DNA from 2 places in the Caloramator sp. CAR-1 genome. Region 2 is predicted to be linked to the other one. Evidence: riboswitches for the same ligand, from Rfam matches in the RefSeq annotation. Region 2 holds a riboswitch; the other holds the start of a gene.
What was found. Region 2 has a riboswitch for thiamine pyrophosphate ahead of thiT (energy-coupled thiamine transporter ThiT). Riboswitches for the same ligand answer to the same signal wherever they lie in the genome.
Positions count from the first base shown of each region.

Region 1: another riboswitch for thiamine pyrophosphate. It lies ahead of thiS (sulfur carrier protein ThiS); the one in region 2 lies ahead of thiT (energy-coupled thiamine transporter ThiT).

Region 1 covers NZ_JAUONW010000022.1:70,541-77,013, forward strand. The annotation lists gene thiE (thiamine phosphate synthase) at 1-318, opposite strand, end outside; gene thiF (sulfur carrier protein ThiS adenylyltransferase ThiF) at 308-910, opposite strand; gene thiH (2-iminoacetate synthase ThiH) at 907-2,001, opposite strand; gene Q3V94_RS07025 (thiazole synthase) at 2,003-2,779, opposite strand; gene thiS (sulfur carrier protein ThiS) at 2,772-2,963, opposite strand; TPP riboswitch at 3,042-3,155, opposite strand; gene Q3V94_RS07035 (ABC transporter ATP-binding protein) at 3,517-5,313, shown strand; gene Q3V94_RS07040 (ABC transporter ATP-binding protein) at 5,326-6,473, shown strand, end outside.
Region 2 covers NZ_JAUONW010000026.1:30,092-42,029, reverse strand. The annotation lists partial or broken gene Q3V94_RS08000 (UPF0236 family protein) at 1-183, shown strand, start outside; gene Q3V94_RS07995 (ATP-binding protein) at 380-1,243, shown strand; TPP riboswitch at 1,295-1,396, shown strand; gene thiT (energy-coupled thiamine transporter ThiT) at 1,425-2,054, shown strand; gene Q3V94_RS07985 (amino acid permease) at 2,088-3,524, opposite strand; gene speE (polyamine aminopropyltransferase) at 3,646-4,491, opposite strand; gene Q3V94_RS07975 (Uma2 family endonuclease) at 4,604-5,167, opposite strand; gene Q3V94_RS07970 (sodium:alanine symporter family protein) at 5,234-6,688, opposite strand; gene Q3V94_RS07965 (asparaginase) at 6,930-7,913, opposite strand; gene Q3V94_RS07960 (cytochrome c biogenesis CcdA family protein) at 8,118-8,792, shown strand; gene Q3V94_RS07955 (TlpA disulfide reductase family protein) at 8,780-9,343, shown strand; gene Q3V94_RS07950 (tRNA1(Val) (adenine(37)-N6)-methyltransferase) at 9,473-10,207, shown strand; gene rsmI (16S rRNA (cytidine(1402)-2'-O)-methyltransferase) at 10,245-11,087, shown strand; gene Q3V94_RS07940 (AbrB/MazE/SpoVT family DNA-binding domain-containing protein) at 11,143-11,388, opposite strand; gene Q3V94_RS07935 (DNA double-strand break repair nuclease NurA) at 11,572-11,938, shown strand, end outside.

The DNA of each region.
Region 1 (6,473 bases), on a different contig from region 2:
TAAAAAGTCTCTTACCCTCTCTAATGGATAATCATCCTGACCTATATGAACTCCATCGGCTAAAACCATCTTTGCAATTTCTATATTATCGTTTATTATAAATATGCAACCATAATCTAATGTCATTTGCCTTATTTTTTCACACTCTAAGAGTTTTTCTCTTAGGGTCTTTTTCTTTTCTCTATATTGAATTATCTTCACACCCGACTTTAGCATTTTTTCTACTACCTCTATGTTGCTTCTTCCCCTAGATAAATTCTCTGCTGTAATGCAGTAAAGATTGTATTCCTTTAAAAGCCTTAATTTTTCAGCTTTCATCTCCTATCACCATCCTTAAAACCTCATCGGCCTGCAAGCTGGCAACAGCAGTTACCTTAGGAGAAAGGGGACTAAACTCACTTATAGATTTTCTAAAATCCCCAATTATTGAATAATTTTTACCCCTTTTTATTTTTATTCCTTCTCCGTCCCCAAACCCTGCAATACCTGAAGCACATACAACCCTTATTTTTTCTGAAAGACAATATTCAAAAATCATCCTTTTATACTCTACCCTGTCAACGGCCTCTACGACTATGTCTGCCTGCTTCAATAAATTTAGGTTATCTTCTGTTATTTTTAGGCATAGTGTTTCTATTAAAGCATCCTTATTAATCTTTAATAGGTTTTCCTTTAATGCATACACCTTTTTATTGCCTACCTGTTCTAAATAAAAGTCCTGCCTATTTAAGTTTTTAAGCTCCACTTCATCAAAGTCGATAAGGGTTAACTTTAAAAAGCCTGTTCTAATCAATAACTTAGCAATATTAGAACCTAAACCTCCACAGCCTATAACAATTATCTTCGTCTTTTCTATTTTTTTAAGCTCTTTTTCAGAAAGATAATTTAATAAAATTTCTCTAAAGGTCATAACATCACCCAATTTGTAAATTCTGCATTATATCCCTTCAATTTTATAGACATAATGATTTCTTCAACCTTTCTATCATCAGATACCTCAAACTGCTTTGGTGAGGGATTATCCTTTACATATCCACCAACGCCGGTTTTAGACTCCGCCGACATCTTTGTAACACCAAGGCCTATTAGGTTATCCCTCAGTTCTTTACTTTCCCTTGTTGAAATATTGATACCTACATGCTTTAATAGTAGCCTTGTATAAACTATAAATTTTACAAATTGCAAGTCATCAACCTTTGTATAGATAAAATTCATTCCTTCAAAGGGCCTTATCCTAGGGAAGGATATAGAAAGCTCTATTTTAGGATATTTTTTTAAAAGATACTTGCCATGCATAGCAGTTAAAAATACATCCTTTTTAAAATCATTTGAAAGTCCCAAAAGACAACCTATATTTACCTCCTTGACTCCAGCCCTTATTGCCTCCTCAATGGCATTTAACCTTTTAACAAAATTCCTTTTCCTTCCTATTAAATGGACAGCTTCATAGGTATTTAAGTCATAGGTTTCTTGGTATAAAGTAACCCCAACTAGTCCCTCATCTACAAGTTCCTTATATCCTTCAAAGGATAAAGGACCTGTTTCAATGAAAATTTCAGGAAAATGTTTTTTTGCAATTTTTATAGCCGATTTTAAATATTCAAACCCCTCCTTTGTATCATCCTCCCCCGTTAAAAGTAATATGCTGTTAAATCCTTTTCTCTTTATAGCCAGCATCTCATCTTCAACTTCATCTAAGCTGAGCCTTCTTCTCTCTATTTTGTTAAAACATGAATACCCACAATAAATACAACCAGATGAACAATAATTTGAGATATAAAGAGGAATATATAAAAATATGTTTTTACCAAAATAAGCTTCTGTAAGCCTTTTTGCCTTCCTCGCTGCCACCTCTAATATATCTAAAGCATCGCAGTTTAAAAGTTTAATATAGTCCTTATCGGATAAATCCTCCTTATTTAAAATTTCAATAGCTTCCTCCCTTGAAGGTTTGCTTTTATTTTCTTCATAAAGACGGGCTATTTCTTCAAAATTAAACATATTAAACACCCCTTAAAAATCCCGTTAAAGGTGATGATGCATCGGCATATTCCCTTTCCTTTAAAACTCCTACTTCACAAGCTAGCCTTCCTGCATCTATCGCCATCTTAAAGGCCTTTGCCATTTTAATAGGATCCTTTGCTGTTGCAATAGCGGTGTTTATAAGGCAAGCTTCGGCTCCAAGTTCCATAGCCTCTGCCGCATGGGAGGGCCTTCCTATTCCTGCATCTACTATGACTGGAATTTTTACTTCATTTATTATAGCCTTTAAAAGCTCCTTTGCCACCAATCCTTTGTTGGTTCCAATAGGTGAACCAAGAGGCATTACTGCACTAACTCCAATATCCTCAAGTTTTTTAGCAACTATAAGATCCGGGGAAATATAAGGGAAAACGTTAAACCCCTCCTTAACTAATATTTCACAGGCCTTAATGGTTTCTTCATTATCAGGCAAAAGATATTTAGTATCAGCCTCTATTTCTACCTTTATCCAATTAGAATTTGTAAGTTCCCTACCGATTAAAGCTATCTTTACAGCCTCCTTATAATCCCTTGCTCCGGATGTATTTACCATTATTATGGTTTCCTTTGGAATATAATCCAAAATGTTTTCTCTTTCTCCACCTCTATGGGCCCTTCTTACAGCAACTGTAACAACATCTATTTGGGCTTCCCTAATTATATCTTTTATCATTTCATAACTTGGAAGCTTTCCTGTCCCTACAAAAAGCCTTGAATTAATAGTTTTTCCACCAATTACAAAAGACACATTAACCACCTCCAACAAAACTTACAACTTCTAAATAATCCTCTTCCTTCAAGAAAACCTCATCCCAAAGGTCTCTTTTTAAGATCTCACCATTGAGTAAAACAACAACCTTTTTTTCATCATATCCCTCCCTTTTTAAAAGTTCTAAAACCGTCCCATTAAAACTAATCCTTTCATCGTTTAAAAATGCCATTATCTCCCTCCTTAAAAAAAATTGCACTACCCCAGCGTAAAGGTAGTGCAAAAAAGCACTACCCAGCAAAATAGAGTAGTGCATATTTTCCCACTTCCCTACGCTGGTATAATCCAGATCAGGTTCAAAGGGTCTAAGGTTTCATCGGACCTTACTCTCAGATGGCCTCGTCCATCTCCCCCAGTGTCCTTTATTTAGTTTTCTAAAATTATTATAATTCAAAAAATTATAAAATGTAAAGTGCCTGCCTCTTGACATTTTGACTTTTTGACATTTCCATAATTTTCTTATAACACATAGCAACTTATGGCATTATATCAAAAAATTGTTGAAATTTTTTAAAAATTATTTTATACTATAAAAAGAAATATTTATGAAGGGAGGTTGCACAGATGTTAATGTTTATAGGAAGTTTAAAAATTAAATTTAATACTAAAAATAAAAAGATAGTGCAACCTATGCCTTCGCGTATATTGCCCTAAAAAATATTAAGTAATCTAGGCCATGGGTGTGCTATCCCATGGCCTTTTTATGTTTAAAGGAAGGTGATGACATGAGGAAATATCGACTATTAATTGATTTTTCAAAGGGCTTTAGGCTAAAATACATTGCCTCAATAATTGCAACGGGTCTTTCGGCTTTATTCTCCGTCCTTATTCCCCTTATTATAAAACTAACCGTTGACTCGATAATCGGAACAAAGCCTATGACATCTAAACTAATGATAAACTTAGTAGATTCTTTAGGTGGTAGAGATTACATTCTAAAAAATCTATGGATTATGGGGCTTTTGGTAATACTACTTACCCTACTTAACGCATTATTTCTTTATCTTAAAGGGAAATGGTCAAGCCAAGCCTCAGAAAACATAGCAAAGAGGTTTAAGGACAGTCTATACGAAACAATACTTAGGGCAAAATATGAATTTTACTCAAAATATCCATCGGGGGAAATAATACAAAGATGCACCTCCGACGTTGAAACCATAAGAAATTTTTTAGCAAACCAGTTTGTTGAAATAGGAAGGACAGTTATACTTCTTAGCCTTATACTCATCATAATGTTTTCTTTGGATGTAAAATTTGCCCTTGTTGCGACATTAATAGTTCCTATTATCTTCGCCTTTGCCCTTTGGTTTTTTACAAGGGTTCAAAGGCAATTTAAAAGAAGCGATGAGGCAGAGGCTGAACTTTCAACGGTAATTCAAGAAAACATAACAGGAATTAGAGTTGTAAAGGCCTTTGCAAGGGAAGAGTTTGAGATTAAAAAATTTGCAGAAAAAAACAAAACCTACAGGGACCTTACCTATAATCTTATAAAGCTTTTTGCAAACTATTGGTCCTTTTCAGACTGCCTTTGTATGATTCAAACTGCCCTTGTGGTTCTTATTGGCTCATACTTTGCTGCAAATGGCAAAATCACCATAGGAACCTTGCTCGTTTTTGTCAGCTATGAAGGAATGCTCCTTTGGCCTGTAAGGCAGATGGGAAGAATTCTTTCCGACATGGGCAAAATGACCATATCCCTTTCAAGAATACACGAAATACTAACTCAGGATAGGGAAAACCTTGATGAAGGAATTAAAGATATTGAAATCAAGGGGAATATCGAATTTAGCAGCGTAACCTTTGGATTTGATGATAAAAATTATGTTTTAAAGGATATTTCTTTTAAAATTGAAGCAGGACAAACGGTAGCCTTCTTTGGCTCCACAGGTTCAGGAAAATCAACAATAATATCCCTTTTATTGAGGCTTTACGACTACAAAAAAGGTTCAATAAAAATAGATGGGATAGAACTTAAAGATATATCAAAGTCATTTATAAGACAAAAAATCGGAGTAGTTCCTCAGGATGCCTTTTTATACTCCAAAACAATCAAAGAAAACATAGCAATAACAAATCCCGATGCAGAGCTTGAAGAAATATATAGAGCATCACAAATCGCATCCATCCACGATACAATAATGGAATTTGAGGATGGATATGACACCTTAGTTGGTGAAAAGGGAATAACCTTATCAGGCGGTCAAAGGCAAAGAATTACTATTGCAAGAACAGTTTTGAAAGATTATCCAATCCTTGTCTTTGATGATTCCTTAAGTGCCGTTGATACGGAAACTGAAGCTAAGATAAGAAACGCCCTTAAAGAAAGGAGCAAAAATACAACGACGATTATAATCTCCCACAGAATAACCAGCGTTAAGGATGCTGATATTATAATAGTTTTAGATAAGGGTAAAGTTACAAACATAGGAAACCACGAAAAGCTTATAAAGGAGGAGGGACTCTATAAAAGGGTTTGGGAAATCCAATCCTTAATAGAAAGGGACTTTGAAAAGACAATATAAGGCGGTGATATTATGGCTCAAATAAAAGAAAAGGAATATAAAAACAATTTTGACCTTAAGCTTTGGAAAAAATATTTATCCTTTTTAAAACCATATAAAAAAGAAATATTTTCTCTTATCATGATAATGGTATTTGTAGGGGCAATCGATGCCACATTCCCTTATCTTTCTAAATACGCAATAGATAACTTCGTAATAAAGGGAACCTATAAAGGTTTTTATAAATTCATACTTTTTTATTCAATCTTAATTATTTTCCAAACCATTAACGTATATCTTTTAATAGCAATTGCAGGAAAGGTAGATATGGGCCTTTGCCACGACATTAGAAAATCTGCCTTTGAAAAGCTGCAAACACTGTCTTTTTCCTTTTTCGATAACACCCAGACGGGATATCTAATGTCAAGGTTGACCTCCGACGTTTCAAAGCTTGGTGATACCCTTGCCTGGGGAATAGTCGACATGGTTTGGGGAGTATCCATAATGACGTTTATATTAATTTATCTTTTAACCTTAAATATTAAACTTGCCCTTTTTATAATACTTGCAATACCTGTGTTGTTTGTAATTAGCATATACTTTCAAAAAAGAATATTAAAGCAATATAGGATAGTAAGAAAACTAAACTCCCAAATAACAGGCTCTTTTAATGAGGCAATAATGGGAGCTAAAACGTCGAAGATACTCTCAACAGAGAATATGCATATTAGCGAATTTAGGCTTGAAACATCCGAAATGAAAAACGCTGCAATAAAGGCTGCTATTCTTTCCTCTATTTATATGCCTATTGTAATAAGCCTTGGAAGCATATCAACAGCAGTAATACTTGTTGTAGGTGGAAAATATACCTATATGAATTTGATAAGCTTTGGAACCCTTGCAGCCTTTATATCCTACTCAATTCAATTTTTCGAGCCTGTAAGGGAACTTGCAAGGGTTACGGCAGAGCTAATCTCAGCCCAAGCAGCAGCAGAAAGGGTAATAGACCTTATAAACACAGAACCTGAAATAAAGGATGAAGGGAAATTAGAGGATTTTAAAATACAAGGGGATATAGTATTTGAAAATGTAAGCTTTAAATACAAAGAGGGTGAAAGGGTTTTAGAAAACTTTAATTTACAGGTTAAAAAGGGACAAACAATAGCCCTTGTTGGTGAAAC
Region 2 (11,938 bases):
ATAAGTGTGTTTAAGGAAGATGAAAAAGCCTTCAAGGTAAGTAAGAAGAAAATAAAAGAAGCGATAAGAAAGATAAATAAATCTTCACGTGAAGTTATGAATAATATAACGATATTGAACATAGGGAAAGTAACGCCAATTTACAGGATATTAAAATCAATAAAATATGAAAATATAATTTAAGTTTTTTAAATTTAACAAACGCCTTGAAACTAGCTAATTTAAGGGGTTGTCTATAAAAATTAACCTACAATATCTTGACACTATCGAAGTATATCACAAAAATATATTTGAAAGGAGGATATAATGTAATATAATATATAAAAGAATGCCTAGAAGGAAAAGCTAAAGATAGATACGAAGTAGTTGAGGTGATTATATGAATAGCATTCAGAGCAATTGCCCTGTTTTAATTCCAGAATCAGAAAGAAAACCCTTAGCCGAAATAGAAAGGGCCATAATAACAAAATTTAGGCACAAAATCTATTCACCCTTTGTAAGGGCAATTAAGGATTTTCAACTTATAAAGGATGGAGATAAGGTTGCGGTTGCGATATCAGGGGGTAAAGATAGCCTTCTTATGGCAAAGCTCTTTCAGGAATTTAAAAACCATTCAAAGGCAAAGTTTGAAGTTGAGTTTATAGTTATGGACCCAGGATACCATCCCGATATTAAAAAGCTTCTTATAGATAATTTAAATTATTTAAACATTCCTGCCCACATATTCGATGGGAAGATATTTGAAGTTGTAGACAGAATTGCCAAGGACTATCCTTGTTACATGTGTGCAAGGATGAGAAGGGGAGCTTTATATAATAAGGCCAAGGAGATTGGGTGTAACAAGCTTGCCTTAGGTCACCATTATAATGATGTTATTGAAACAATCCTTTTAAACGTTTTATACTCAGGGAATTTTAAAACCATGATGCCTAAATTAAAGGCACAAAACTTTGAAGGGATGGAACTTATAAGGCCTATGTATTATATTGAAGAGCGTTATATAGAGCAGTTTACAAAATACGCAGGAATATGGCCTTTAAATTGTGCCTGCATGGTGGCTGCTAAGAAAATAGGAAATAAGAGATATGAAATTAAAGAGCTTATAAATAACCTTAAAAAGGACTTTGAAGACGTTGAAAAGTCGATATTTAAGGCAGCTCAAAACGTAAATCTAGATAGCATAATAGGTTGGCAAAAGGGAGGACAAAAGTATTCCTTTCTAGATTTTTATGACAAAGAATGATTGACGTATATAATTTTAAAGTGTATCATATAATTAACTGAATAAAAATTTGCCGATCGCTAGGGGAGCCACGTGCTGAGAGGAAGGCATAGCCTTCGACCCTTAGAACCTGAACTGGGTAATGCCAGCGAAGGGAAGCGAAGCCTAACTCCTTTTGCGTCGGCTAAAAGGAGGTTTTTTTATGCAATTTTTAAACATCTTTAAAAGCATTTCAAAAATAACATTGACTTCTTGGGTTTTAATTATTATCTTGGTAGGTATTGGACTAGCTATGTCAAGATCCAAGGAAAAGATGTCGGCAAAGAAACTTACCTATGCAAGCCTTTTAATTGCCATGTCCTTTGTTTTATCCTATATTAAATTTCTGCAGATGCCCCAGGGAGGGACAATAACCCTAGGCAGCATGATTCCAATAATGCTTTTTGCTTATATTTTTGGCTATAAGGATGGACTTATTGCTGGTGCTGCCTATGGAATATTGCAGTTTATTCAAGACCAGTATATAGTTCATTGGGCACAGGTTATAGTAGATTATCCCCTTGCCTTTGCTGCCCTTGGGCTTGCAGGACTTTATAGAAAAAACTTTAGCATAGCTTTAATAATAGGTGGAATTTCAAGGATGATTTTTCATATAATATCTGGGGCTATTTTCTTTGCAAGCTATGCACCGGAGGGGATGAACCCGCTATGGTATTCAATTGTTTATAACATAAGTTATTTAGGGCCGGATCTTTTACTTTGCCTTTTAATATCCTTAGTTCCTCAATTTAAAAATGCCATAGAAAAGATAAAGCAGCAAGCCGTAAGCTAAAAAACTCCTCTAGGACACCTAGAGGAGTTTTTATTACATAGATTGAGTTTTTGAAGCGTTTTTATTAGCAAGTCTTGTAAAGAATACTAATACATATCCTAAAATTATTAGGATTACAGGACCACCATAGGTCTTAAAGATTAGGATTGCAGCTTCCTTTGTAGTTTCTGATCCCATTACATAGTCAAGTCCTGCACCGAAGAATCCTGCAATGCTTAAGATAAGAGCTATCCATGAGAAAATCATAGCCGTTGTGTTGGACTTAAAGAATGTAAATGGAGCTTCTTTACCTTTTAATCTAAATACTATATACGCTGCAATTAAAACTATATAAGGAACAACAAGCGATAACGATGAAAGGTCAGTTAATATTCTAAAGAAGGCATCGATTGAGTCAAGTCCTAATAGTGGGACTATAATCATTATGATAACAAGGGCACATTGAGCCCAAAGAGCCTTCTTTAATGTTCCGTTTTCATCCTTTTCAGTTAAGAATTTTGGGAAGGTTCCCTCTGGAACTTCAGCAAACATAGCCCTAATTGGTGATTCAATCCATACAATATATGCAGCGATAGATGTTATAGTAAGGATAGCTGCATATATTTGAACTACAATCTTGCCGTTTATTCCAAAGTTTTGTGCAAGTGTCTGATATACCACATAACCTGCGTTCTTAAGGTTAGCCTCTTGAAGAGCTTCAGGTGATATAACAAGGCATACAGCAACAGAACCTATAACGTAAGCTAAAGCTATAAGAACAGTTGCGATGATAACTGCCTTTGGGAATGTCTTCTTTGGATTATCAACGTCTTTAATATAAGTTCCTGCAACTTCAGCACCGGCAACAGCAAAAAGAAGCCATGAGAAGGTTGCAAAATAGCCTGTATCAAACTTTGGAATGGTGTTTTCAACTGTAAATTGAGTTGCTGAGGGTTTACCAACCAAAAGCCCAACAAAGGCAAAGAGAATAAATACTACTGTTGCTGCAATAGTGAATTTTCCACCAAAGTCAGCAAGCTTTGAGAACTTCTTAACTCCTGTTGTTGCGATATAAGTTAGTATTATTGCAAGAATAACGCTCAAGTAAGGAAGAAGATATGCGTTTTGGTCATTGAATCTGTTTTCACCAAATATTGCCCATGAAGTTGAAACTGGTATCCTTGCAAAAACCATTTGTAGATAAAATAAATTAGCAACGAAGTAGGACCATGTTCCAATGAAGGCCCACTTTGGACCAAGAACGCTCTCAATCCAAGTATAAATTCCGCCTTCCTTATCTTGGTTTGCTGATGCAAGTTCTGCCATCATAATTGATAATGGGAAGAAGAATAACAATGATACCAATACCCATGATGGAATCGCAGCAGGTCCAAGTGCAACAGCGTTGGTAGTTATGTTACCAAATCCAAAGGTTGGAACGAAGGTAAGCATAACCAAAGTCCAAAGTCCTAATTTTTTAGCATTGCTCATAATAAGACCCCCCTTTATACATTTGATGCATAAATATTGATAAGTTAATTATCTATGAAAAGAGGTGAATAGTCAATAACAAAATTTTAGCAAAATTTTAAAAACGGTGCCAGGCACCGTTTTATTTTATGATATTCTGAACAAATTTTGGAATATTAAAGGAGGATTCTAATATTTCTTTTGAGACATATTTTGTATCTATATCATTAACTTTATTTATCTTATCATATTTTTTTGAACCGATCGTAAAGCTCCAAAATCCTCCGGGATAAGTTGGAACTGTTGCGATGGAGATTTTAACTATAGGGAATATGTTTTTTAATTTTTTATATGTTGCCCTAAAAATATCAGGATACAAAATAGGAGATTCGCTTTGGCAGGCCATTATTCCATCTTCCTTGAGGGCATTGTAAACATCCCTATAAAAATTTTCGCTAAATAAAACTTCAGCAGGGCCAATTGGGTCCGATGAGTCTACGATTATTATGTCATATTCATTTTCCTTTTCCCTTACAAACTTTGCACCGTCTTCAAATATAAAGTTAACTCTTTCATCCTTTAAATCCTTTGAAATTTCCTTGAGATATTCTAAGGATGCTTTTACAACATCTTCATCTATTTCAACAACATCAATTCTTTCAACAGGATATTTAGTCGCCTCAAAGGCTGCCCCTAAGTCGCCTCCCCCTATTATAAGAACATTTTTTGGATTTTCATGCATGCTAAGGGGAACATGGGAGATCATTTCGTTGTATATGAAGCCATCCCTTTCGGTTGTCTGAACCACGCCATCTATTACAAGCATTTTACCAAAATCATAGGAGTTAACTATATATATGTCTTGGAATTTTGATCTTTTAGAGTAAAGTATATCTTTGACTTTGTAGGAAATCTTTAAGCTATCCCTGTCTACTTCTTCAAACCAAATCTCATCCCCTACTTTTTTGAAAAATCCATCCATCTTCATCAGCTCCTTTCCTACATATTTTTTATTATTAACAAATATTAGCTATTTTATAAAAGGCAATAAAAATAGCACTATATATTGATGATATCAATATATAGTGCCAGAAAACAGTTTATTTTATAACGCTGAATATATCGTTAACATTTATATTAATTCCTAATGATGATTTAACAATCATATTTTTTGTATAAATATTTGAAGATAAATATTTTCCGTTTGTATTTGTGCTATAAACTATAATTTGCTCTTCCCTTATGTCGACTATCCAATATTCAGGAACGTTGAATTTTTCATATATCTTCAACTTTAGGCCTTTGTCTCTGTATTCAGTGGCATAGGATAGAATCTCTATTATTAATTTTGGTATTCCCTTGTATTTTGAACCTTGAAATTTGTCGTCACAACAAACCATGACATCGGGTTGAAATTCATATTTTTCTTCGTTACTTTCGAATACAACTGCAACGTCGCTTGTAAAAACATCGCAGGATTCAAATCCTAAAAATTTTATTAGTTCACTTGCAATTTTATTTTTTACTCTATCATGATTAGGGTGAACAGGAGTCATAAGATATATATAACCATTATCATATTCCAATTTATTTGGATTCTCATTTTGTATTTTTTCAAATTCTTCATAGGATACGTATTCGTAAATTCTGGCTTTATCGCCCATGCAACTCACCCCTTAAGTTAATTATACCAAAAAAAGAATAAAAATAAAGGGTGATGGACTCACCCTTTATTTTACATATTTTTTCTTTATATCCTTCCAAATATCAGCACCTTCAATGCCCCATTTTTCAGGTTCAAATACTGGATCAAGCCCCTTTGCCTTTTGTTCTTCATAATCCTTTAATGTTGCAAGGGCTGGCTTTTGGAGTATTATTATTGCAATGATGTTGAGCCAAGCCATTATACCAACACCAAGGTCACCAAGGGCCCAAGCAAAGGATGCTGTTCTTATAGTTCCATAGAAGGCTGATGCTAAAAGAACTACTCTTAATACATTGATCAAAGTTTTTCTAAGCTTTTCATCGTTTATAAGGTATGCAAGGCTTGTTTCTGAATAGTAGTAGTATGCCATAAGTGTTGTGAAGGCAAAGAAGAATAGAGCAATTGCAACAAATGCTGCACCAAAGGATGGGAAGAGAGTCTCAACGGCCTTTTGAGTAAAGGCAGGTCCGTATTGAACACCTGGTAAGTTTTCAACGAAGAAACCGCCACCTGGCTTATGAACGTTGTATTTTCCAGTTATAAGGATCATAAATGCAGTTGCTGAACATACGAATAAGGTATCAACATAAACTGAAAATGCTTGAACTAAACCTTGTTTTGCAGGGTGTGAAACTTCTGCAGCTGCAGCTGCCATAGGGCCTGTTCCTTGACCTGCTTCGTTGGAGTATACACCTCTTTTTACTCCCCAAGATATAGCTGAACCCAAAAGACCACCAAAGGCAGCATCAAGACCAAAGGCATTTTTGAATATTAAAGCTAAAACGCTTGGAAGCTGATTGATGTTTACGATTACAATAATTAATGAAACTATTATATAACCAATAGCCATAAATGGAACTATAACTTCTGCAGCTTTACCGATTCTCTTTACACCACCGAATATAATAAGTCCAAGAAGAGTAATTACAACAATACCAGTTATATATGGCTTAATACCAAAGGCGTTATTTATACTTTCACCGATGTTATAAGCTTGGACACCTGGCAGTAATAGACCACAGGCTATAACCGTTGATGCAGCAAATAAAACTGCATACCATTTCATCTTAAGTCCCTTTTCAATATAATATGCAGGGCCTCCTCTGTATTGTCCGTCTCTTTCTTCCTTATAAATCTGTGCAAGAACCGATTCAACGTAAGCTGAACCTGCACCGAGGAAGGCGATAGCCCACATCCAGAAAACTGCACCAGGACCACCCATTGCAATTGCCGTTGCAACACCGGCTATATTACCTGTCCCAACACGTCCTGCAACTGCCATTGCAAAGGCTTGGAAGGAAGTTACACCTCTTTCGGAGTCTTGACCGCCAAGAAGATACTTAACCATGTCTTTGATATGTCTTACCTGGAAGAATCTCATTCTGAGTGAGAAGTAAAGTCCAACTAGAAGACAAAGATAGATAAGTGCCTTACTCCATACAAGACCGTTTAGGAAGTCGACAAATTGTGCTAGATTCATTCAAAAACCCCCTCTTTACTTTAGTTTGATATTAAAATTTTAACATATGGAATGAATAATATCAATAAAAATAATTCAAAATTTATAAAATTCTAAAAATTGTTATAACTTTAACAATACGGACAAGCTCTGAATTTACAAGAATTTCTTGATTTGTTATTCGTTTTTTCTATGCAAGATATAGAATATTTCTATTCATGAAGAAAATGGAAATAAAAAAGGCTGTTTAATTGTAAACAGCCTAATAAAGTTCCATTTCAAATATTTTTTTAATTTCCTCTAAATTTCTAGTTTTAGAAAGTGCAACTATTAGCTTAATTCGTGCCTTTTGCCCGGGAAGGTTATCACCGAATATTACTCCGATGTTTCTTAAATTTTTTCCACCACCTACATATCCATAAGAATCTAAAACCCTTCCCTGGAAGCACCTTGATACTACGACTACGGGGATGTTTCTATCTATTGCTCTTTTTATTCCATCAACCATTAGTGGGGGGACGTTACCCCTTCCCATGCCTTCTATTACAAGCCCATCAATTCCCCTTTCAATACAATAATCGATGTAGGAGGAGTCCATTCCTGTTACTGCCTTTATAAGTTCAACCTTTGCATTTACATTTTCAATATCGATATATTGGCTTTTCTTTGTATTTCTATAAAATATTACTTTATTGCTGTCTACGATTCCTATTGGTCCTAAATTTGGTGATTGGAATGCGTTTAAACTCATGGAATTTGCCTTTGTAACTTCGCTTGCTAATAGTAGCTCGCTGTTAAAGCATACTAAAACTCCTCTTCCTTTAGCTTCCTCTGATATAGCCGTGCAAATGGAGGCTGCAAGATTATGTGGCCCATCGTATCCAAGCTCAGAGCTATTTCTCATGGCACCAGTTACAATAACAGGTTTTTCAGAGTTTAAGGTAAGATCTAAAAAGTATGCTGTCTCTTCTAGTGAATCCGTCCCATGGGTTACTACAACACCTGTAATATCCTCCCTATCTAAAAGATTTTTTATAAACTTTGAAAGCTCAAGCATCTTTTCGGGAGTCATATGGGGACCTGGAAGATTTGAAAAGGTATGGGGCTCAATCTCTGCATAACCTTCAATTCCAGTTACCATAGCAAGGATTTCTTCTGCCGAAAGGGTTGGGACAGCTGCCTTTATCCTTGGGTCAACCTTCATAGATATGGTTCCACCGTTGAATACTATTGCGACCTTTTTCATAAAAATCCTCCTTTAGGTGATAGGCACTTAATTTTTATATACAATATTTTAATATAAGCTATATTATATGCCCATGTCAGTCTAATTTTATTATACAATAAATTAAACAAAATAAGAATAGATAATATTTGGAATAGGGGGTTGTAAAATTAACAAAATTATTTTACAATATTTATATACCCCACCGGGGGAAGGAGGAATACAATGCGAGATATAACATTTGGAATAGTATTTTTAGAAGGTGTTGCTTCATTTTTATCCCCATGTTTTTTGCCTTTGCTTCCTGTATATCTTGCCTATCTTTCGGGGGAGGCTAAGGAAAGAAGGATACTTAGAAATTCTTTCTCCTTTATATTAGGTTTTACTGTAATTTTTGTCCTTTTAGGCGCCACTGCAAGTGGTATAGGTAAATTTTTATTATCCCATAGGGAAGCATTTAATAAAACCTTAGGAATTTTAATAATTATAATGGGACTTTTTTACCTAGATATAATTAAGTCAAGTTTTTTGATGATGGAAAGAAAATTTGAGTTTAATTTTAAAGGAGAGGGATTTTTAAAGGGATTTTTGCTGGGCGTGGGTCTTGCCTTTGGATGGACACCCTGTATAGGACCAATTTTGGCATCAGTCCTTGCCATTGCTGCCAGCAAAAGTTCGCTTATATATGGTATGGTTTTGCTTTTAGTTTATTCTTTAGGAATTGCAGTTCCCTTTATAATTATGGCCTATTTAATTCAAAGGTTTAATATAAAAACTGGTGTATTAATGAAAAAAGTAAAATATGTTAAAATAGTTGCGGGGATAATAATGATAACAACAGGCATTATGCTCTTTACGGGATACTTTGAAAGATTATCGAGTTTTCTATGGAGGTTGTGATTATGAATAGAAAGACCATTCTCATTAGTATAATAATCATTCTTATAGTTGCTATTGGAATTAGCTTTAAGCTATATAAACCACAAAAACAGACTGAAGACAATACCATTACAAATGAAGATACAATAAAAACTGAGGGAAACTTTGCCTCAGATTTTTCCCTTGAAAACCTTAATGGCAAAACTATAAAGCTCTCTGATTATAAGGGGAAGGTAATAGTTTTAAACTTCTTTGCAACATGGTGCCCGCCATGCAAAGCAGAACTTCCCGGGTTTGTAAAGATGGTGGATGAATATAAGGGTAAGGATGTTGAGTTTGTTTTTGTGGATATTGGAGAGGATAACAAAACAGTAGAGAGCTTTTTAAAGGCTAATTCCTATAACATAGTTCCCCTTATGGACTTTGATGGGAATGTTGCTAATATCTATGGCGTTCGAGGTATTCCAACCACCTTTATAATCGACAGAAACTTTGAAATAATAAACCAGCATGTTGGATACATGGATGAGGGAACGCTAAAAGATTTAATAGATTCTACATTGAATAAGTAAAATTAGGCTCCACTTTACAGGTGGGGCTTTTTATGTTAAAAAAATATTATTAAGTTATTTAAGTTAATGGAAAAATTTGAAAATGTCAAAAAGTCAAAATGTCAAGAGGCAGGCACTTGAGGTGATAGAATGTTAAAGGATGGAGAAAGAATAGATGATTTACAGCTTGAGGGCCTAAAGATAATTCAAAACCCTAGTTGGTTCTGCTTTGGTATAGATGCGGTTCTTTTATCGGATTTTGCAAAGGCAAGGCATAAGGAGAGGGTTGTTGATCTTGGAACAGGAACAGGGATTATCCCTCTTTTAATGCATGGGAAATATAAGCCTAGCAAAATAATAGGGGTTGAAATTCAAAGGGAAGTTGCCGATATGGCAAGAAGAAGCGTTGAGTTAAATAATCTTTCAGATAAAATAGAAATATTTGAAGGGGATATTAAGGACTGCTTTAATGCACTTGGGGTTAATTCCTTTGATGTTGTTGTTACAAATCCTCCTTATAAAAAATCATCAACAGGTCTTACAAATCCGGAGGATAAAAAGGCGATATCCCGCCATGAGATACTTGTAAATCTTGATGAGGTTATTTTTTCTGCATCAAGACTTTTAAAGGGATATGGAAGACTTTATATGATTCACCGCCCTGAGAGGCTAAAGGACATAATATTAAGCCTTCATAATAATAAGTTTACTCCAAAGAGGATAAGGTTTGTTCATCCAAGTTTTAACAAACCACCAACGATGGTTTTAATTGAAGCAGTTAAAGCTGGTGGAGATTTTTTAAAGATCGAGGCACCCTTATACGTATATGATGATAAAGGAAACTACACCGAAGAAATTTTAAAGATTTACGGGATAAAATCTTAAATCTTAAGTGCCAGGCACTTAAAAAGGAGGTCGAAAGATGTCGGGGGAGATTTATCTTGTTGCAACTCCTATTGGGAATTTAGGCGATATTACACTAAGGGCTCTTGAAGTTTTAAAGGAAGTTGATTTTATAGCAGCGGAGGATACAAGGCAGACCCTGAAACTGCTTAACCATTTTGGCATAAAAAAGCCCCTTATAAGCTATCATGAACACAACAAATACGAAAGCGGAGAAAAGATTATAAAAAGAGTTCTTGAAGGCGAAAATATGGCCCTTGTTACGGATGCAGGAACGCCTGGAGTATCTGATCCAGGTGAGGCCCTTGTCAAAATGGCCATTGAAAAGGATATAAAGGTTTCCTTAATTCCTGGGCCAACTGCCTTTGTTTATGGTCTTGTGGTGTCTGGACTTAATACATCAAGATTTGTATTTGAGGGCTTTTTGCCGGTAGATAAAAAGGGGAGAAAAGAAAGACTTAATGCTCTTTTAAACGAGGAGAGGACTATAATTTTTTATGAAGCACCCCATAAATTAATAAGGACTTTGGAGGATCTTTATAAAACCTTTGGAGATAGAAGGATCGCCCTTTGCAGGGAACTTACTAAAAAATATGAAGAAATAATAAGATGCACTTTAAGTGAGGCCATTGAAATATTTAAAGAAAAAAAGCCTTTAGGAGAATTTGTTCTTGTAATGGAAGGGCTTTCAAAGGAAGAGGCTAAAAAAAGGCAAGAGGAAAGTTTAAAGGAAATATCCATAGAAGAGCAGGTTAAATTATATATGGAGGATGGACTTTCTAAAATGGATGCAATAAAAAGGGTGGCAAAGGAGAGGGGATTATCAAAGTCGGAGGTTTACAGAAGGGTCCTTGACTTATAATCAAAAAGGCATGCAGCATATTTGGGGGGCTTGCTGCATGCCAAATAAAAGGGGATTACTTGTCTGCTTTTAATTCTTCTAAACAATTTTTGCAAATGTTTTTGCCCTTGTAGTTTATAACATCCCTTGCGTCTCCGCAGAAGATGCAAGCTGGTTGATATTTCTTTAATATAATATGTTCTCCATCTACATAGATTTCAAGGGCGTCCTTTTCTCCTATTTCTAATGTTCTTCTAAGTTCGATTGGAATAACTATTCTACCAAGCTCGTCTACTTTTCTTACAACACCTGTTGACTTCATTTTTTCTCCTCCTATCAACAATATTCGACACTTTCTAATTAAATAATAACAGCATTCCCATTATTAGTCAATAGAGTAAAAGAAATTTTTACTAAAAATTAAAAGTTATTTTTTGAACAAAATAGGAATAACTTAACATTTTTTAAAATTTTAGTTTTGGTATAATTATATTGAGGTGGTATTATGTTTGAAGGCTTTAAAGTAAAACTTTCAGAGATAAATGAAAGGCTAAAAGGACAAGTTGAAAGGGTAAGCAAGAGGGAAGTTGAATCCATTATAAATGATTTTAGCAATAAGTTTAAGTTAAAAAGATTGTCGGATGAAGATATAAAGAAAGTAACTAAAGGTTTTGGAATAATAGGTGTTGATGGTTCTATAAATAACTTTGGTGGACTTTATCCCCATTACATATCGATAGTCCAAGCCCTTGCAAAATCCACATTAAATGAAAGTTATTTTCTTCAGGATGTTTATGCCCCTTTATTTGAAGATGAGGACGGCCAACTTAAAGACGAACAAAGAAGAAGATCAAGAATGTCAAGGCTAGAGC